One region of the Brevibacillus ruminantium genome, then DNA from elsewhere that is predicted to be linked to it. Evidence: a T-box and tRNA genes for the amino acid it is inferred to sense, from the RefSeq annotation. Region 1 holds a T-box; the other regions hold tRNA genes.
The links. The T-box of region 1 lies ahead of metG (methionine--tRNA ligase). A T-box ahead of a tRNA ligase gene usually reads a tRNA of that ligase, here a tRNA-Met.
Positions count from the first base shown of each region.

Region 1 (4,645 bases):
GGTTGCCAGCGTCAGTTGATCACCGGCAGAAGCGGCCAAAATCATGCCTTGGGACAGTTCCCCACGCAATTTTACCGGTTTCAGGTTGGCTACGAGAATCACTTTTTTCCCTACCATCTCTTCCGGTGTGTAGTATTTGGCAATCCCGGAGACGACCTGACGTTTTTCATAACCCAAATTCAACTGAAGGATCAAAAGCTTGTCAGCATTCGGGTGTTTCGCGCACTCGACCACCTGTGCGACGCGAAGCTCTACTTTTCCAAAGTCATCAATGCCGATTTCTTCTTTGCTGTCAGCCGGTTTTTCTGCTGCTTCCGCTTTTGCTGCAGCTTCATTTTTCGTTTCGTTCACGGATGCTTCTCCTTTCAGCGCCTCTTGCTTCTTCTTGTTTTCCTCGGCCTGACGGCGGGCTTCGGCAGTAGAATCATCAATAAAAGCCAGCTCCGCTTCTACATCAAGACGCGGGAAGAGCAGCTCTTTGCGATTGACCTGGCTGCCTGCAGGCAGTCCGCCCCATACCCCGGCAGACTCCCAGGTGTAGGTTTCCGGTCTGTCCAGGATGCCCAGCTGATCCCAGATTTTTGCCGGGGTCTTGGTCATGAATGGCTGAATGAGAATCGAAGAGATACGGATGCTCTCCATCAGGTTGTACATGACGGTAGCGAGACGGCCTTTGGTCTCCTCGGACTTCGCCAGATTCCACGGCATGGTCTCATCAATGTATTTGTTCGTGCGACCGACCAGCTCCCAGATGTGGGCAAGCGCGTTGCTGAAACGCATCTCGTCCAGATGCTCCTCCACGAGAGCCTTCGTCTTGGTGGCCAGCTCGATCAGGCTGTCGTCCGGCTCCCCTTTGTCGGCTGGAGCAGGCACAGCGCCGTCGAAATATTTTTCAATCATGGTTGTCGTACGGCTGAGCAGATTGCCGATGTCATTGGCCAAATCGTAGTTCAGGCGCTGGATAAAGCTCTCTGGTGTAAATACACCGTCCTGACCGAATTGAATCTCGCGAAGCAGGAAGTACCGCACACTGTCTGAGCCATAGCGGTCGATCAGCAGTTTCGGATCGATCACATTTCCTTTTGATTTGGACATTTTGCCGTCCGGCATCAGCAGCCAGCCGTGGCCAAATACTTTTTTCGGCAGCGGCAAATCAAGCGCCATCAACAGGATCGGCCAGTAGATGGTATGGAAGCGGAGAATATCTTTACCCACGAGATGGACGTCTGCCGGCCAGTAGCGCTGATATTTGCTGTCATCTTCGGACAGATAGCCCAGTGCCGTAATATAGTTGGCCAGCGCGTCAATCCAGACGTAGATCACATGCCCCGGATCGCTGGGAACCTTGACCCCCCAGTCAAACGTGCTGCGGGAGACACTCAAGTCCTGAAGGCCCGGCTTGAGGAAATTATTGATCATCTCGTTGCGGCGGGTTTCTGGCTGGATAAACTCAGGGTTGGCCTCAATATGCTGCAGCAGTCTATCCTGGTATTTGGAGAGACGGAAGAAATAGTTTTGCTCTTTTACTTTCTTGACTTCGCGTCCACAGTCCGGGCAAAAATACCCTTTGTCCGTTTTGCATTGCGTTTCTGTCCAGAAGGCTTCATCCGGGACACAATAGTAGCCCTCGTATTCACCCAAATAGATATCTCCCTGGTCGAGAAGACGCTGAAAAATCTTTTGCACAATCACTTTGTGGCGCGGCTGGGTCGTGCGGATAAAATCGTCGTAGGAGATATCGAGTTTCTCCCACAGATCGCGAATCCAGTCGACCACCGGATCGATGAATTCGAGCGGCTGTTTGCCGTCTTCTGCAGCTCTCTCCTGCAATTTCTGCCCGTGCTCGTCGGTTCCCGTCAGGTAGAAAACGTCATAGCCGCGCAATCTTTTGTAGCGAGCCATGGTATCCGCTGCAATCGTCGTATAAGCGTTTCCGATGTGCAGCTTGTTGCTGGGGTAATAAATCGGCGTTGTAATGTAATAAGTCGGCTTCAAAACAAGTAACCTCCTCTGAAAAAAATTAGAAAACTTGGCTACGCCGAATTTGGCGTGGCCTTAGTTGCACTTATACTTTCGTCCTCTACCGCGTTAGCGAAAAAACTTTCTGAAAGTATAAAAAACCCGCCCCGGATTGGGACGAGTTTTATTCTCGTGGTACCACCCAAATACTCCGCCTTCTCACGAACGGCGGACTTGGAGAGTCATCCTGACTCCACCTGTAACGCAGGTTTGCGTCACGAACTACTTGCGAGCCTTGGCTGCTGTTCATTCGTGAAACTCAGGGGCCATCTTCAGCTTGGTTGCTTATACCGGCTCACACCTACCCCGGCTCTCTGTGATAAGAAAAGCAAGCCTACTCTTCCCGTCATGGTCGATCTTCAGTATTTATTGAGTGTCCTTACCTACTATTGTACACAATAGGGTTTGTTTGTAAACCTTTCCTTTCCCCTTGATCAAGGTACCCGACGGAGAATACATGATGCAAAAAATTTGTCGATGAGGTACGAAAACGCACATTTTGTCGAATGAAATTGATTTATTCGACATGAAATGACTAAATCGACAACGAAAACTTCCAGTTACTTTTTTCCATTCCCAACTCATATGAATTTATTTACATATGTAGTTACTGCTAGTGTATTGATTTTCACTGTTAAAAACAAATTGCGCTTCAAGGAAATGTAAAATTCATGTTGACACCTTTGGGAATCGCTGGTATGATGAAAACACCGGAAATTGTCGAATATTGACGATTAAATATCCGATTCAAAGAATAAACGACATTTTGAAACATCTGAGGGGAGAGACTGTACATGATGAAATCTACAGGTATTGTTAGAAAAGTGGACGAGCTGGGTCGTGTCGTAATTCCGATTGAATTGCGCCGTACACTGGGTATCGCTGAGAAGGATGCGTTGGAAATTTACGTGGACGGAGAGCGCATCATCCTGAAAAAGTACGAGCCTGCTTGTATCTTCTGTGGAAACGCTGATCGTGTATCTCACTTTAAAGGCAAAATCGTTTGCCATGACTGTCTTTCCGAAATGCCTGTAGGCAAACGCTAATCCGACAAAACGATCATGACCGTTTTCCCCTCATCGGGGGACAAAAGTGTGGACCGTAAACGGTCACATCCCATTTTGTGAAAAACGTTAGGATGTTTCAATCCCTCAAATGGGAGGGGACATTTTTCACAGCAAAAAAGAGGCTGGTTCCTGAACCGGCCTCTTTTTGCTGTTTATTGCTGTGGAAATTCGCGGTGGTACTCGTTGTACACATCCCGCTTCGATACCCCTCTGTCATCTGCAGCAAGTTTGATCGCTTCTTTCTTGCTGTACCCCTGGTCACAATATCTGTCGACATGTTCGACCACGGTTACCTGCATCCACCACTGCTCTTCATCGGGGTTCTTTTCAGCTGATTGGCTGTATCCCTCAACGATCAGGCAGTATTCGCCGCGCGGTTCGGTTTCTTGGACGTGCTCAGCAAGCTCGTCCAGCGTTCCACGGGCAAATTCCTCGTATCGCTTGGTCAGCTCCCGTGCCAAAACAGCGCGCCTGTCTCCCCATTCCTCCCGCATCGCTTCCAACGTTTTCACAATCCGATGGGGAGCTTCATAAAAGATCAGCGTTTCCGGATAGTACCGCAGGCGCTCCAGCTCTTTTCGGCGATCCTTGTTCTCTCTCGGCAAAAAACCGCAAAAGACAAACCGTTCTGTCGGCAAGCCCGAGGCGATCAGGGCGGTCAACGCTGCGTTCGCTCCTGGTACGGGTATAACCGCAAATCCGGCGGCCACCGCATCCCGGACCAAATCCGCTCCCGGATCGGAAATCGCCGGCAATCCTGCGTCGCTGACCAGCGCAATCTTTTTGCCCTCTTCCAGCCATTGAAGCAGCCCGCTCCCACTCGCCTCTTTATTATGCTCGTGATAGCTGACTGTCCGCTTGTCGATTTGAAAGTGATTCAGCAGCTTTCGCGTCTGTCTTGTATCCTCACAGGCGATCACGTCCACAGAACGGAGTGTTTCCAGACAACGAACGGAGATGTCATCCAGATTGCCGATTGGCGTCGCTACCAGGTACAGCACACCCGTATTTTCACCTACAAAACTTCGCTGGATGTTCATTCACATCGTCCTTTCTCCTGAAAGATCAACCCTTCTTTTTGATCGCGAGACAGCCGTTTGATCGCTTCCTCTCGTCGCAATCCCCAGGAACGGTCTGTTCCTTCTTCTATATACATCAGCTCCACAGGACCGCGTCCTCTGGTATATTTTGCTCCCTTTCCCTCGTTATGCTCACGGATTCTTCTTTCCATCTCGGTCGTATACCCGGTGTAGTACGTTCCATCCGCGCAACGCAGTATATAGACAAAGTGGCTTTTATGAGAGGGAATCTCGTCTGCCAAAATAGATCTCCTGAAGTTCTGCACAGTATTCCTCCCCGTTTTCATAGACAATCAGCGGGGGCTGGATGCGAAGCTCCGGTCTGCCGTTTCGTATCCCTTCGATCAGGACCATATTGGGCTCTGCATCACGTCTGGGATAAACCAGACGCATCCGCTTTGGTTCGATCCCGTATGTGCGCATCATGGTTACAATATCGATCAGACGAGAGGAGCGATGCACCAAAGCAAGCTTGCCGCC
Region 1 covers NZ_CP098755.1:95,128-99,772, reverse strand. The annotation lists gene metG (methionine--tRNA ligase) at 1-1,995, opposite strand, end outside; T-box leader at 2,130-2,378, opposite strand; gene NDK47_RS00590 (AbrB/MazE/SpoVT family DNA-binding domain-containing protein) at 2,814-3,065, shown strand; gene rsmI (16S rRNA (cytidine(1402)-2'-O)-methyltransferase) at 3,239-4,126, opposite strand; gene NDK47_RS00580 (GIY-YIG nuclease family protein) at 4,123-4,407, opposite strand; gene NDK47_RS00575 (tRNA1(Val) (adenine(37)-N6)-methyltransferase) at 4,382-4,645, opposite strand, start outside.

Region 2 (4,645 bases), 1.3 Mb from region 1:
TGCCGAGCAACACAGCAAAGCTGGCCAACCGTTTGGTCCGTAAAAAGATCAGTACCAGTGCCACAATAACGACCGAAACAAGGGCAATCCCCGGATCAACCTGCTTGGCGTGTTGATAACCGATCCCCAGCATCCCGGTTACGAGGCTGCTGCACAAGGAGACGGCGAGCAGCACCATATAAGTACCGGAAACAAGCGGGGTAAACCAGCGTTGAATTTTTCCGATCCAGCCCAATAGACCAAACAGAAAAAACATAGCCCCGGCCAAAAGCAAGCCCAGCTGAAATGATTGCCCGATTTCTCGAGGCGCAATCCCCACACTCGTTCCAATTTGCGCAAGAATGATAAAAATTCCCCACCACAATCCAGCCGGTCCCTCAATCATGGGATAACGATGGCCGATCCAGACTTGCAGAAAAGAAGCAAGCCCGACGAAAAACATGGTTTGCTGCATCAACACACCGATCTCGTCCGGCGTCAGCCCGTAAATATCGCCAATCGCCAGCGGAACTGCCACACTACTGGAAACGGTGACAATCATCCACTGCAAGGCCGACAAGATGGTAATGCCAAATGGGGGTTTCTCCTGTAATCCATATCCCATTTTGTTCGACAACCTCTTTTCTCTTTCCTGACTTTTTCTTTTTGTGAACGCGAAAGGCAAATACCCCATATATGTTTTTTGGGAAAATAGAAAGCACGCCATCGATAGCGTGCGTTCTAAAAACTCCATCATATTGCCTTAGCGTCTGCATGATTTGCATCTGCAAAAGTCGGAATTGAATTAGCTCGGTGATGACTTTGCTATTTTATCATAAGTCCTTCCCGGAAATCATCCGTTGAAATGTATCCTACTCCTTCTTTTTGCTGTTCATGATAAAGAAGGCCCACCATACCAGGATGTACAAGTAACCGATCGAAGCATAGACGGACCAAATCGCCCCGTGTTGGATTTGCCTGAACAGATGCGCAAATTCGTTCAGCCCCTCTGCCCTTCCTATGCTGTTCAACAGACTGACGATCGGAACGGTAATGGCAAAAACAACGGCGAGGCTAGACGGTATCACGATCTTCCCCCGTATAAGGCAAACAATTGCTGTTCCCAGAGTAGCGAGCAACAGCAAGTAATAGATTGCCCAAAACCAGGCAGGAAAGGTTACTGTGCTCATTTCTTCAACGCTTCTCCTTCAGCCTGTTTTTGATGTTCAACGTACGTATTCCATTCTTTTCCGGCTGTCTGGGCAAATAAATGAAGCAGCGCCTCAAACGCCTTGGTATCGCCCGAGGGGTGGGTCACTTCCATTTTGAGAAAACGAATACTTCCCTGGTCATCGAGATAATGGGCGACACCTGATTTTATCATTCCCTCAGCAGAGGGAGCCAGATCGTATCTGACGGTAGTTGGAGCCACCATGACTCTCTTTGAAAAATCCATTTTTTTAAACGGAGCGAATCCGAGCTCATCTGCCCATTTTTCCCTTTCTGGGAAGTAGGTTCCGACATCCCCTATCGCACACCCCTGGCAACCGCCGGCGTTATCCCGGTATTCCAGTTTTTCCCCGGGGTTCTGCGGGTTTTTTAAAGAAATGGAGATGGAGCCGTTGGCACCGACACCTGCTGATTCCAATTCCCAATCACGGGGACCGATAAAAAATACACTTTGATCATGCATAAGATCCATCCAATAAGCTGCCATCTCATTCAGGCTCTCAGCAGGGATGGAAAGCGGCAGCACAGGGTAAGGCTTTACCGGTGACTCGGCAGGCAGTTCCATGTAGTCGAGATAAAATTCGGCGACGATGACTTTCAGCGGGATGGTGACTATTTTTTCTTCTGCTTTTCCCTGCAAGGAGACTTCGCCACTGGAAATCATCCGGGGCACTTTTTGAATTGCTGATGGGCTGCTCTTTTCCCCATCTCCTGCACTGGTGTTAGTTGATTGGGTTGATTCAGTTGTTCGGTTTGGACCCGTTGAGCTCTTAGTTATTTCAGAGATTCCGCTAACAGCTGTTTGCGTCCCTTTAGATGTGTTTGCCGTGACTATTCTGCTCTCGTCCTGAATCTGATTACCCATCGCTTTTGTTTGCAGTACCGGCGAACATCCGGTTACGATAAGAGCTAGCCAAGCCACAATCAGTATCGCTTTTGTTTTGCTATCGATCCTTGCTATTGGTTTAGGTACCCCATTCTTCAAGTTCGTCCTCCCCAATCTATTCATGCTTTGCTTATAATGGGTAGACGCATTTGTCATTCTTTTCGTTACCAAATACAGACAAATAAAAAAAGGAATCGTTCATCGATTCCTTTTTCTTATGGTGCCGGTAGAGGGACTTGAACCCCCACGGTTTCCCTCACGATTTTGAGTCGCGCGCGTCTGCCAATTCCGCCATACCGGCTCATTGCTTTGGAGGAGGCACCCGGATTTGAACCGGGGGTAAGGGTTTTGCAGACCCGTGCCTTACCACTTGGCTATGCCTCCGTATTTGGTTGTTGAGAAAGCGTTGCTTTCTGTCTGTCCCCGAGGGTGAACCCGGTACGGGTGAGAGACTGATTAATTTCAATGGAGCGGACGACGGGTCTCGAACCCGCGACCTTCGCCTTGGCAAGGCGACGCTCTACCAATTGAGCTACGTCCGCAAAATGGCTGGGGCACTAGGATTCGAACCTAGGCATGACGGAGTCAAAGTCCGTTGCCTTACCGCTTGGCTATGCCCCAAGGATAGGTTGGAAATGGGGCGATCGATGGGAATCGAACCCACGAGTGTCGGAGCCACAATCCGATGCGTTAACCACTTCGCCACGACCGCCACATATGGCAGGGGCAGTAGGAATCGAACCCACACCAAAGGTTTTGGAGACCTTCGTTCTACCTTTAAACTATGCCCCTCTATGGTGGCTCGGGACGGAATCGAACCGCCGACACGAGGATTTTCAGTCCTCTGCTCTACCGACTGAGCTACCGAGCCACATTTCAAAAAATAAGAAAAGGAGTAGAACCCGCTACTTCTTTGTGAAATGGCGGAGCTGACGGGACTCGCTTCCACTGGCGATTCTACCTCGAAAACCTTCTTGGCGAGCCAGATCTGCAGTACCCGAGCAATTCTTCATGAGTCTTCTGCAAGGGTGAACCCGTTTACGGGTGAGAGGCCCATGACTTCTTTGAAATGGCGGAGCTGACGGGACTCGAACCCGCGACCTCCGGTGTGACAGACCGGCGTGAACTCCAACTTCACCACAGCTCCATATTTAGTTGCGCCTAAGGGCAATTCCATCTTATTCGATCAAGCAGTAACTCGACATTGTTCAAGTAGATGATTTGGTTGCGGGAGCAGGATTTGAACCTGCGACCTTCGGGTTATGAGCCCGACGAGCTGCCAGACTGCTCCATCCCGCGACGATATGATATTCTACTTCCTGGTCTTTCTTCGAGGGTGAACCGGTACGGTGAGATCCCGTGTCGAAAGCTTCGAAGAAAGAGTGGTGGAGGCTGACGGGATCGAACCGCCGACCCTCTGCTTGTAAGGCAGATGCTCTCCCAGCTGAGCTAAGCCTCCAGATACCCCTCAACATTCGTTTTAGGGTCCCTGCAAAGTACCCGGTGCTGCTACAAAGCATTCACTTCACTTTGTGGGGTAGTATGGTGACCCGTAGGGGATTCGAACCCCTGTATGACAGCGTGAAAGGCTGCTGTGTTAAACCGCTTCACCAACGGGCCAAATATGGCGGATGGAGTGGGATTTGAACCCACGAGACGAGTCATCCCCGTCTACACGATTTCCAATCGTGCTCCTTCGGCCTCTCGGACATCCATCCACATGGCTCCTCGGGAGGGACTCGAACCCCCGACCGATCGGTTAACAGCCGATTGCTCTACCAACTGAGCTACCGAGGAATATTCAGGAAGGGGCGCTGACCAAAATCGCCAACGTTCTTGTTCAACGTCGGCACTGGCACAGCATTTGTGCGGTTTCGCACCTTCAAAACTGGATATACATGATTGCTAAAGGGTTTTGTGGATAAGTCCTCGACCGATTAGTATTCGTCAGCTCCACACGTTGCCGCGCTTCCACACCGAACCTATCAACCTCATCGTCTATGAGGGGTCTTACCAGCTTGCGCTGTGGGAAGTCTCATCTTGGAGGGGGCTTCACGCTTAGATGCTTTCAGCGCTTATCCCTTCCGCACATAGCTACCCAGCTGTGCCACTGGCGTGACAACTGGTGCACCAGCGGTGCGTCCATCCCGGTCCTCTCGTACTAAGGACAGCTCTCCTCAAACTTCCTGCGCCCGCGACAGATAGGGACCGAACTGTCTCACGACGTTCTGAACCCAGCTCGCGTACCGCTTTAATGGGCGAACAGCCCAACCCTTGGGACCTACTTCAGCCCCAGGATGCGATGAGCCGACATCGAGGTGCCAAACCTCCCCGTCGATGTGGACTCTTGGGGGAGATAAGCCTGTTATCCCCAGGGTAGCTTTTATCCGTTGAGCGATGGCCCTTCCATGCGGAACCACCGGATCACTAAGCCCGACTTTCGTCCCTGCTCGACTTGTAGGTCTCGCAGTCAAGCTCCCTTCTGCCTTTACACTCTACGAATGATTTCCGACCATTCTGAGGGAACCTTTGGGCGCCTCCGTTACCTTT
Region 2 covers NZ_CP098755.1:4,399,697-4,404,341, forward strand. The annotation lists gene NDK47_RS21595 (purine/pyrimidine permease) at 1-604, opposite strand, end outside; gene NDK47_RS21600 (hypothetical protein) at 852-1,169, opposite strand; gene NDK47_RS21605 (DUF4850 domain-containing protein) at 1,166-2,194, opposite strand; tRNA gene NDK47_RS21610 (tRNA-Leu) at 2,314-2,396, opposite strand; tRNA gene NDK47_RS21615 (tRNA-Cys) at 2,406-2,479, opposite strand; tRNA gene NDK47_RS21620 (tRNA-Gly) at 2,562-2,637, opposite strand; tRNA gene NDK47_RS21625 (tRNA-Gln) at 2,642-2,716, opposite strand; tRNA gene NDK47_RS21630 (tRNA-His) at 2,732-2,807, opposite strand; tRNA gene NDK47_RS21635 (tRNA-Trp) at 2,814-2,887, opposite strand; tRNA gene NDK47_RS21640 (tRNA-Phe) at 2,891-2,966, opposite strand; tRNA gene NDK47_RS21645 (tRNA-Asp) at 3,166-3,242, opposite strand; tRNA gene NDK47_RS21650 (tRNA-Met) at 3,318-3,394, opposite strand; tRNA gene NDK47_RS21655 (tRNA-Val) at 3,479-3,554, opposite strand; tRNA gene NDK47_RS21660 (tRNA-Glu) at 3,639-3,715, opposite strand; tRNA gene NDK47_RS21665 (tRNA-Ser) at 3,721-3,813, opposite strand; tRNA gene NDK47_RS21670 (tRNA-Asn) at 3,817-3,892, opposite strand; rRNA gene NDK47_RS21675 (23S ribosomal RNA) at 4,013-4,645, opposite strand, start outside.
Region 2: it has a tRNA-Met gene. The T-box ahead of metG (methionine--tRNA ligase) is inferred to sense a tRNA for this amino acid. The anticodon was not compared.

Region 3 (4,645 bases), 550 kb from region 1:
GACCCGAAACCGTGTGATCTAGCCATGTCCAGGGTGAAGGTAGGGTAACACCTACTGGAGGCCCGAACCCACGCACGTTGAAAAGTGCGGGGATGAGGTGTGGCTAGCGGTGAAATTCCAATCGAACTCGGAGATAGCTGGTTCTCCCCGAAATAGCTTTAGGGCTAGCCTCGGAATTAGAGTCTTGGAGGTAGAGCACTGATTGGGCTAGGGGCCCTCATCGGGTTACCGAACTCAGTCAAACTCCGAATGCCAATGACTTATGTCCGGGAGTCAGACGATGAGTGCTAAGATCCATCGTCAAGAGGGAAACAGCCCAGACCATCAGCTAAGGTCCCCAAGTGTATGTTAAGTGGGAAACGATGTGGAGTTGCCCAGACAACCAGGATGTTGGCTTAGAAGCAGCCACCATTTAAAGAGTGCGTAATAGCTCACTGGTCGAGTGACTCTGCGCGGAAAATGTAACGGGGCTAAACATACCACCGAAGCTATGGCAGTCCTTACGGACTGGGTAGGGGAGCGTTCCAAGCAGCAGTGAAGCCGTACCGGAAGGAGCGGTGGAGCGCTTGGAAGTGAGAATGCCGGTGTAAGTAGCGAAAAGACAAGTGAGAATCTTGTCCACCGAAAGCCTAAGGTTTCCTGGGGAAGGCTCGTCCTCCCAGGGTTAGTCGGGACCTAAGCTGAGGCCGAAAGGCGTAGGCGATGGACAACAGGTTGATATTCCTGTACCACCTCTGTACCGTTTGAGCAATGGCGTGACGCAGGAGGATAGGGTGAGCGGCCTACTGGATGGCCGTCCAAGCAGCAAGCCTGGTGTGTAGGCAAATCCGCACACTATCAAGGGCAAGCTGTGATGGCGAGGGAAATTTAAGTACCGAAGTCCCTGATTTCACACTGCCAAGAAAAGCGTCTAGCGAGGAACAAGGTGCCCGTACCGCAAACCGACACAGGTAGGCGAGGAGAGAATCCTAAGGTGCGCGGGATAACTCTTGCTAAGGAACTCGGCAAAATGGCCCCGTAACTTCGGGAGAAGGGGCGCCCCGGTAGGGTTTATAGCCCGAGGGGGCCGCAGTGAAAAGGCCCAAGCGACTGTTTAGCAAAAACACAGGTCTCTGCGAAGCCGCAAGGCGAAGTATAGGGGCTGACGCCTGCCCGGTGCTGGAAGGTTAAGGGGATGGGTTAGCGCAAGCGAAGCTTTGAACCGAAGCCCCAGTAAACGGCGGCCGTAACTATAACGGTCCTAAGGTAGCGAAATTCCTTGTCGGGTAAGTTCCGACCCGCACGAAAGGCGTAACGACTTGGGCGCTGTCTCGGCAAGAGACCCGGTGAAATCATAATACCTGTGAAGATGCAGGTTACCCGCGACAAGACGGAAAGACCCCATGGAGCTTTACTGTAGCCTGGTATTGGAACTTTGTGCATCATGTACAGGATAGGTGGGAAGCTGAGAAGCAGGGGCGCCAGCCTCTGTGGAGCTGTCGGTGGGATACCACCCTTGATGTACGGAGTTTCTAACTCGTCACCCTGATCGGGTGAGAGGACCATGCCAGGTGGGCAGTTTGACTGGGGCGGTCGCCTCCTAAAAGGTAACGGAGGCGCCCAAAGGTTCCCTCAGAATGGTCGGAAATCATTCGTAGAGTGTAAAGGCAGAAGGGAGCTTGACTGCGAGACCTACAAGTCGAGCAGGGACGAAAGTCGGGCTTAGTGATCCGGTGGTTCCGCATGGAAGGGCCATCGCTCAACGGATAAAAGCTACCCTGGGGATAACAGGCTTATCTCCCCCAAGAGTCCACATCGACGGGGAGGTTTGGCACCTCGATGTCGGCTCATCGCATCCTGGGGCTGAAGTAGGTCCCAAGGGTTGGGCTGTTCGCCCATTAAAGCGGTACGCGAGCTGGGTTCAGAACGTCGTGAGACAGTTCGGTCCCTATCTGTCGCGGGCGCAGGAAGTTTGAGGAGAGCTGTCCTTAGTACGAGAGGACCGGGATGGACGCACCGCTGGTGCACCAGTTGTCACGCCAGTGGCACAGCTGGGTAGCTATGTGCGGAAGGGATAAGCGCTGAAAGCATCTAAGCGTGAAGCCCCCTCCAAGATGAGACTTCCCACAGCGCAAGCTGGTAAGACCCCTCATAGACGATGAGGTTGATAGGTTCGGTGTGGAAGCGCGGCAACGCGTGGAGCTGACGAATACTAATCGGTCGAGGACTTATCCACAAAACCCTTTAGCAAACATGCATATCCAGTTTTGAAGGTGCGAAGCAGCACGAGCTGTGTTCCTTCACAAATGTTCCTCGGTAGCTCAGTTGGTAGAGCAATCGGCTGTTAACCGATCGGTCGGGGGTTCGAGTCCCTCCCGAGGAGCCATATACGGAGAGTTACCCAAGAGGCCGAAGGGGACGGTTTGCTAAACCGTTAGTATGCGTAAGCGTAGCGAGGGTTCGAATCCCTCACTCTCCGCCATTTTTTAAAACTTTGCAGACAGTGGCGGTGTAGCTTAGCTGGCTAGAGCGTTCGGTTCATACCCGAAAGGTCGGGGGTTCGAGCCCCTCCGCCGCTACCATCCTAAGTTGCGGTCGTGGTGGAATTGGCAGACACACCATCTTGAGGGGGTGGCGGGGCGACCCGTGCGAGTTCGAGTCTCGCCGACCGCACCATCGTAATACTTTTTATATGGCCCGTTGGTGAAGCGGTTTAACACAGCAGCCTTTCACGCTGTCATACAGGGGTTCGAATCCCCTACGGGTCACCATACTACCCCATAAAGTAAAGGTAACATCGAGTACTTTGCGGGGGCCCCAAAACAACTTGTTGAGGGGTATCTGGAGGCTTAGCTCAGCTGGGAGAGCATCTGCCTTACAAGCAGAGGGTCGGCGGTTCGATCCCGTCAGCCTCCACCATTCATTTTCATAGAGTATCTTATTGACGCGGGATGGAGCAGTCTGGCAGCTCGTCGGGCTCATAACCCGAAGGTCGCAGGTTCAAATCCTGCTCCCGCAACCAAATCATCTACTTGAACAATGCTGAGTTGCCGCTTGACCAAGTAAGATGGCAGTGCACGTGAGTGCAAACAAATATGGAGCTGTGGTGAAGTTGGAGTTCACGCCGGTCTGTCACACCGGAGGTCGCGGGTTCGAGTCCCGTCAGCTCCGCCATTTCAAAGAAGTCATGGGCCTCTCACCCGTAAACGGGTTCACCCTTGTTGAAGGCTCAAGTAGGATTGCTCGGGTACTGCAGATCTGGCTCGCCAAGAAGGTTTTCGAGGCAGAGTCGCCAGTGGAAGCGAGTCCCGTCAGCTCCGCCATTTTACCCTTCTTGATGCAGGGCCGATGGCAATCAATATCTTGGCTCGGTAGCTCAGTCGGTAGAGCAGAGGACTGAAAATCCTCGTGTCGGCGGTTCGATTCCGTCCCGAGCCACCTTTTATAAATACATACAACAGCATAGGCCGGTGTAGCTCAATTGGTAGAGCACCTGACTTGTAATCAGGGGGTTGTGGGTTCAAGTCCTATCGCCGGCACCATTTGTTGGGGTATAGCCAAGCGGTAAGGCAACGGACTTTGACTCCGTCATTCCTAGGTTCGAATCCTAGTACCCCAGCCACTTGTAACGAGCCATTAGCTCAGTTGGTAGAGCATCTGACTTTTAATCAGAGGGTCGAAGGTTCGAGTCCTTCATGGCTCACCAGTTTTTGATTACCATGCGGTTACCCATTGCAAAATGCGGGTGTGGCGGAATTGGCAGACGCACCAGATTTAGGTTCTGGCGGGCGACCGTGGGGGTTCAAGTCCCTCCACCCGCACCATAGTGATCGGTGCCGATCATAAAACTGAATGAAATTGTTTGATGCGGACGTAGCTCAATTGGTAGAGCGTCGCCTTGCCAAGGCGAAGGTCGCGGGTTCGAGACCCGTCGTCCGCTCCATGTATTTCCTCATGATAATGTGCCCTTAGCTCAGCTGGATAGAGCGTTTGACTACGAATCAAAAGGTCGGGAGTTCGAATCTCTCAGGGCACGCCATATTTATGAATGACCAAAAAGGGTAGGAATGCGTCCTACCCTTTTTTTTATAGTTAGTTTCACAATTTTACAAAGATTAACGATTTTTTCCTTGTATCTTATAGCGTGTTATCTTACCTTAGGAATAGGTTTCCTCTCTACTGGCAAGAAAAATCAGATAAAATAAGGAAGAAGCCAAAAAAGCAGCTGCTTTGCGATTACCTGATTGTACCTTAGAAATATCTAAGCGCCAAAAAAGATAGATTACGCTGGAACAGGAGTTGTATGCTTTGTGAACCCAATCAAATTGGATCAATCCCATCCTTCCGTGGAGAAGTTAATAAACAATATTGAAAAAGTACTAATTGGCAAACGCTCGATTATTGAATTTTGCGTGGCAGCCATCTTGGCAAACGGCCATGTCCTGTTAGAGGATGTACCGGGTGTCGGAAAAACCATGCTGGTTCGCTCGCTATCCAGGTCGATTGGCGGCGAGTTTAAGCGGATTCAGTTTACCCCGGACCTGCTGCCTACAGATGTAACAGGGGTCGCGATTTTTAACCAGAAAACGTTGGAATTTGAATTTAGACCCGGTCCGATTTTTGCCAATGTCATCCTTGCCGACGAAATCAACCGAACCTCGCCCAA
Region 3 covers NZ_CP098755.1:648,134-652,778, forward strand. The annotation lists rRNA gene NDK47_RS03360 (23S ribosomal RNA) at 1-2,215, shown strand, start outside; tRNA gene NDK47_RS03365 (tRNA-Asn) at 2,290-2,365, shown strand; tRNA gene NDK47_RS03370 (tRNA-Ser) at 2,371-2,461, shown strand; tRNA gene NDK47_RS03375 (tRNA-Met) at 2,485-2,561, shown strand; tRNA gene NDK47_RS03380 (tRNA-Leu) at 2,571-2,655, shown strand; tRNA gene NDK47_RS03385 (tRNA-Glu) at 2,674-2,750, shown strand; tRNA gene NDK47_RS03390 (tRNA-Val) at 2,823-2,898, shown strand; tRNA gene NDK47_RS03395 (tRNA-Met) at 2,925-3,001, shown strand; tRNA gene NDK47_RS03400 (tRNA-Asp) at 3,077-3,153, shown strand; tRNA gene NDK47_RS03405 (tRNA-Phe) at 3,345-3,417, shown strand; tRNA gene NDK47_RS03410 (tRNA-Thr) at 3,446-3,521, shown strand; tRNA gene NDK47_RS03415 (tRNA-Gln) at 3,527-3,601, shown strand; tRNA gene NDK47_RS03420 (tRNA-Lys) at 3,610-3,685, shown strand; tRNA gene NDK47_RS03425 (tRNA-Leu) at 3,721-3,803, shown strand; tRNA gene NDK47_RS03430 (tRNA-Gly) at 3,847-3,922, shown strand; tRNA gene NDK47_RS03435 (tRNA-Arg) at 3,942-4,018, shown strand; gene NDK47_RS03440 (AAA family ATPase) at 4,290-4,645, shown strand, end outside.
Region 3: it has a tRNA-Met gene. The T-box ahead of metG (methionine--tRNA ligase) is inferred to sense a tRNA for this amino acid. The anticodon was not compared.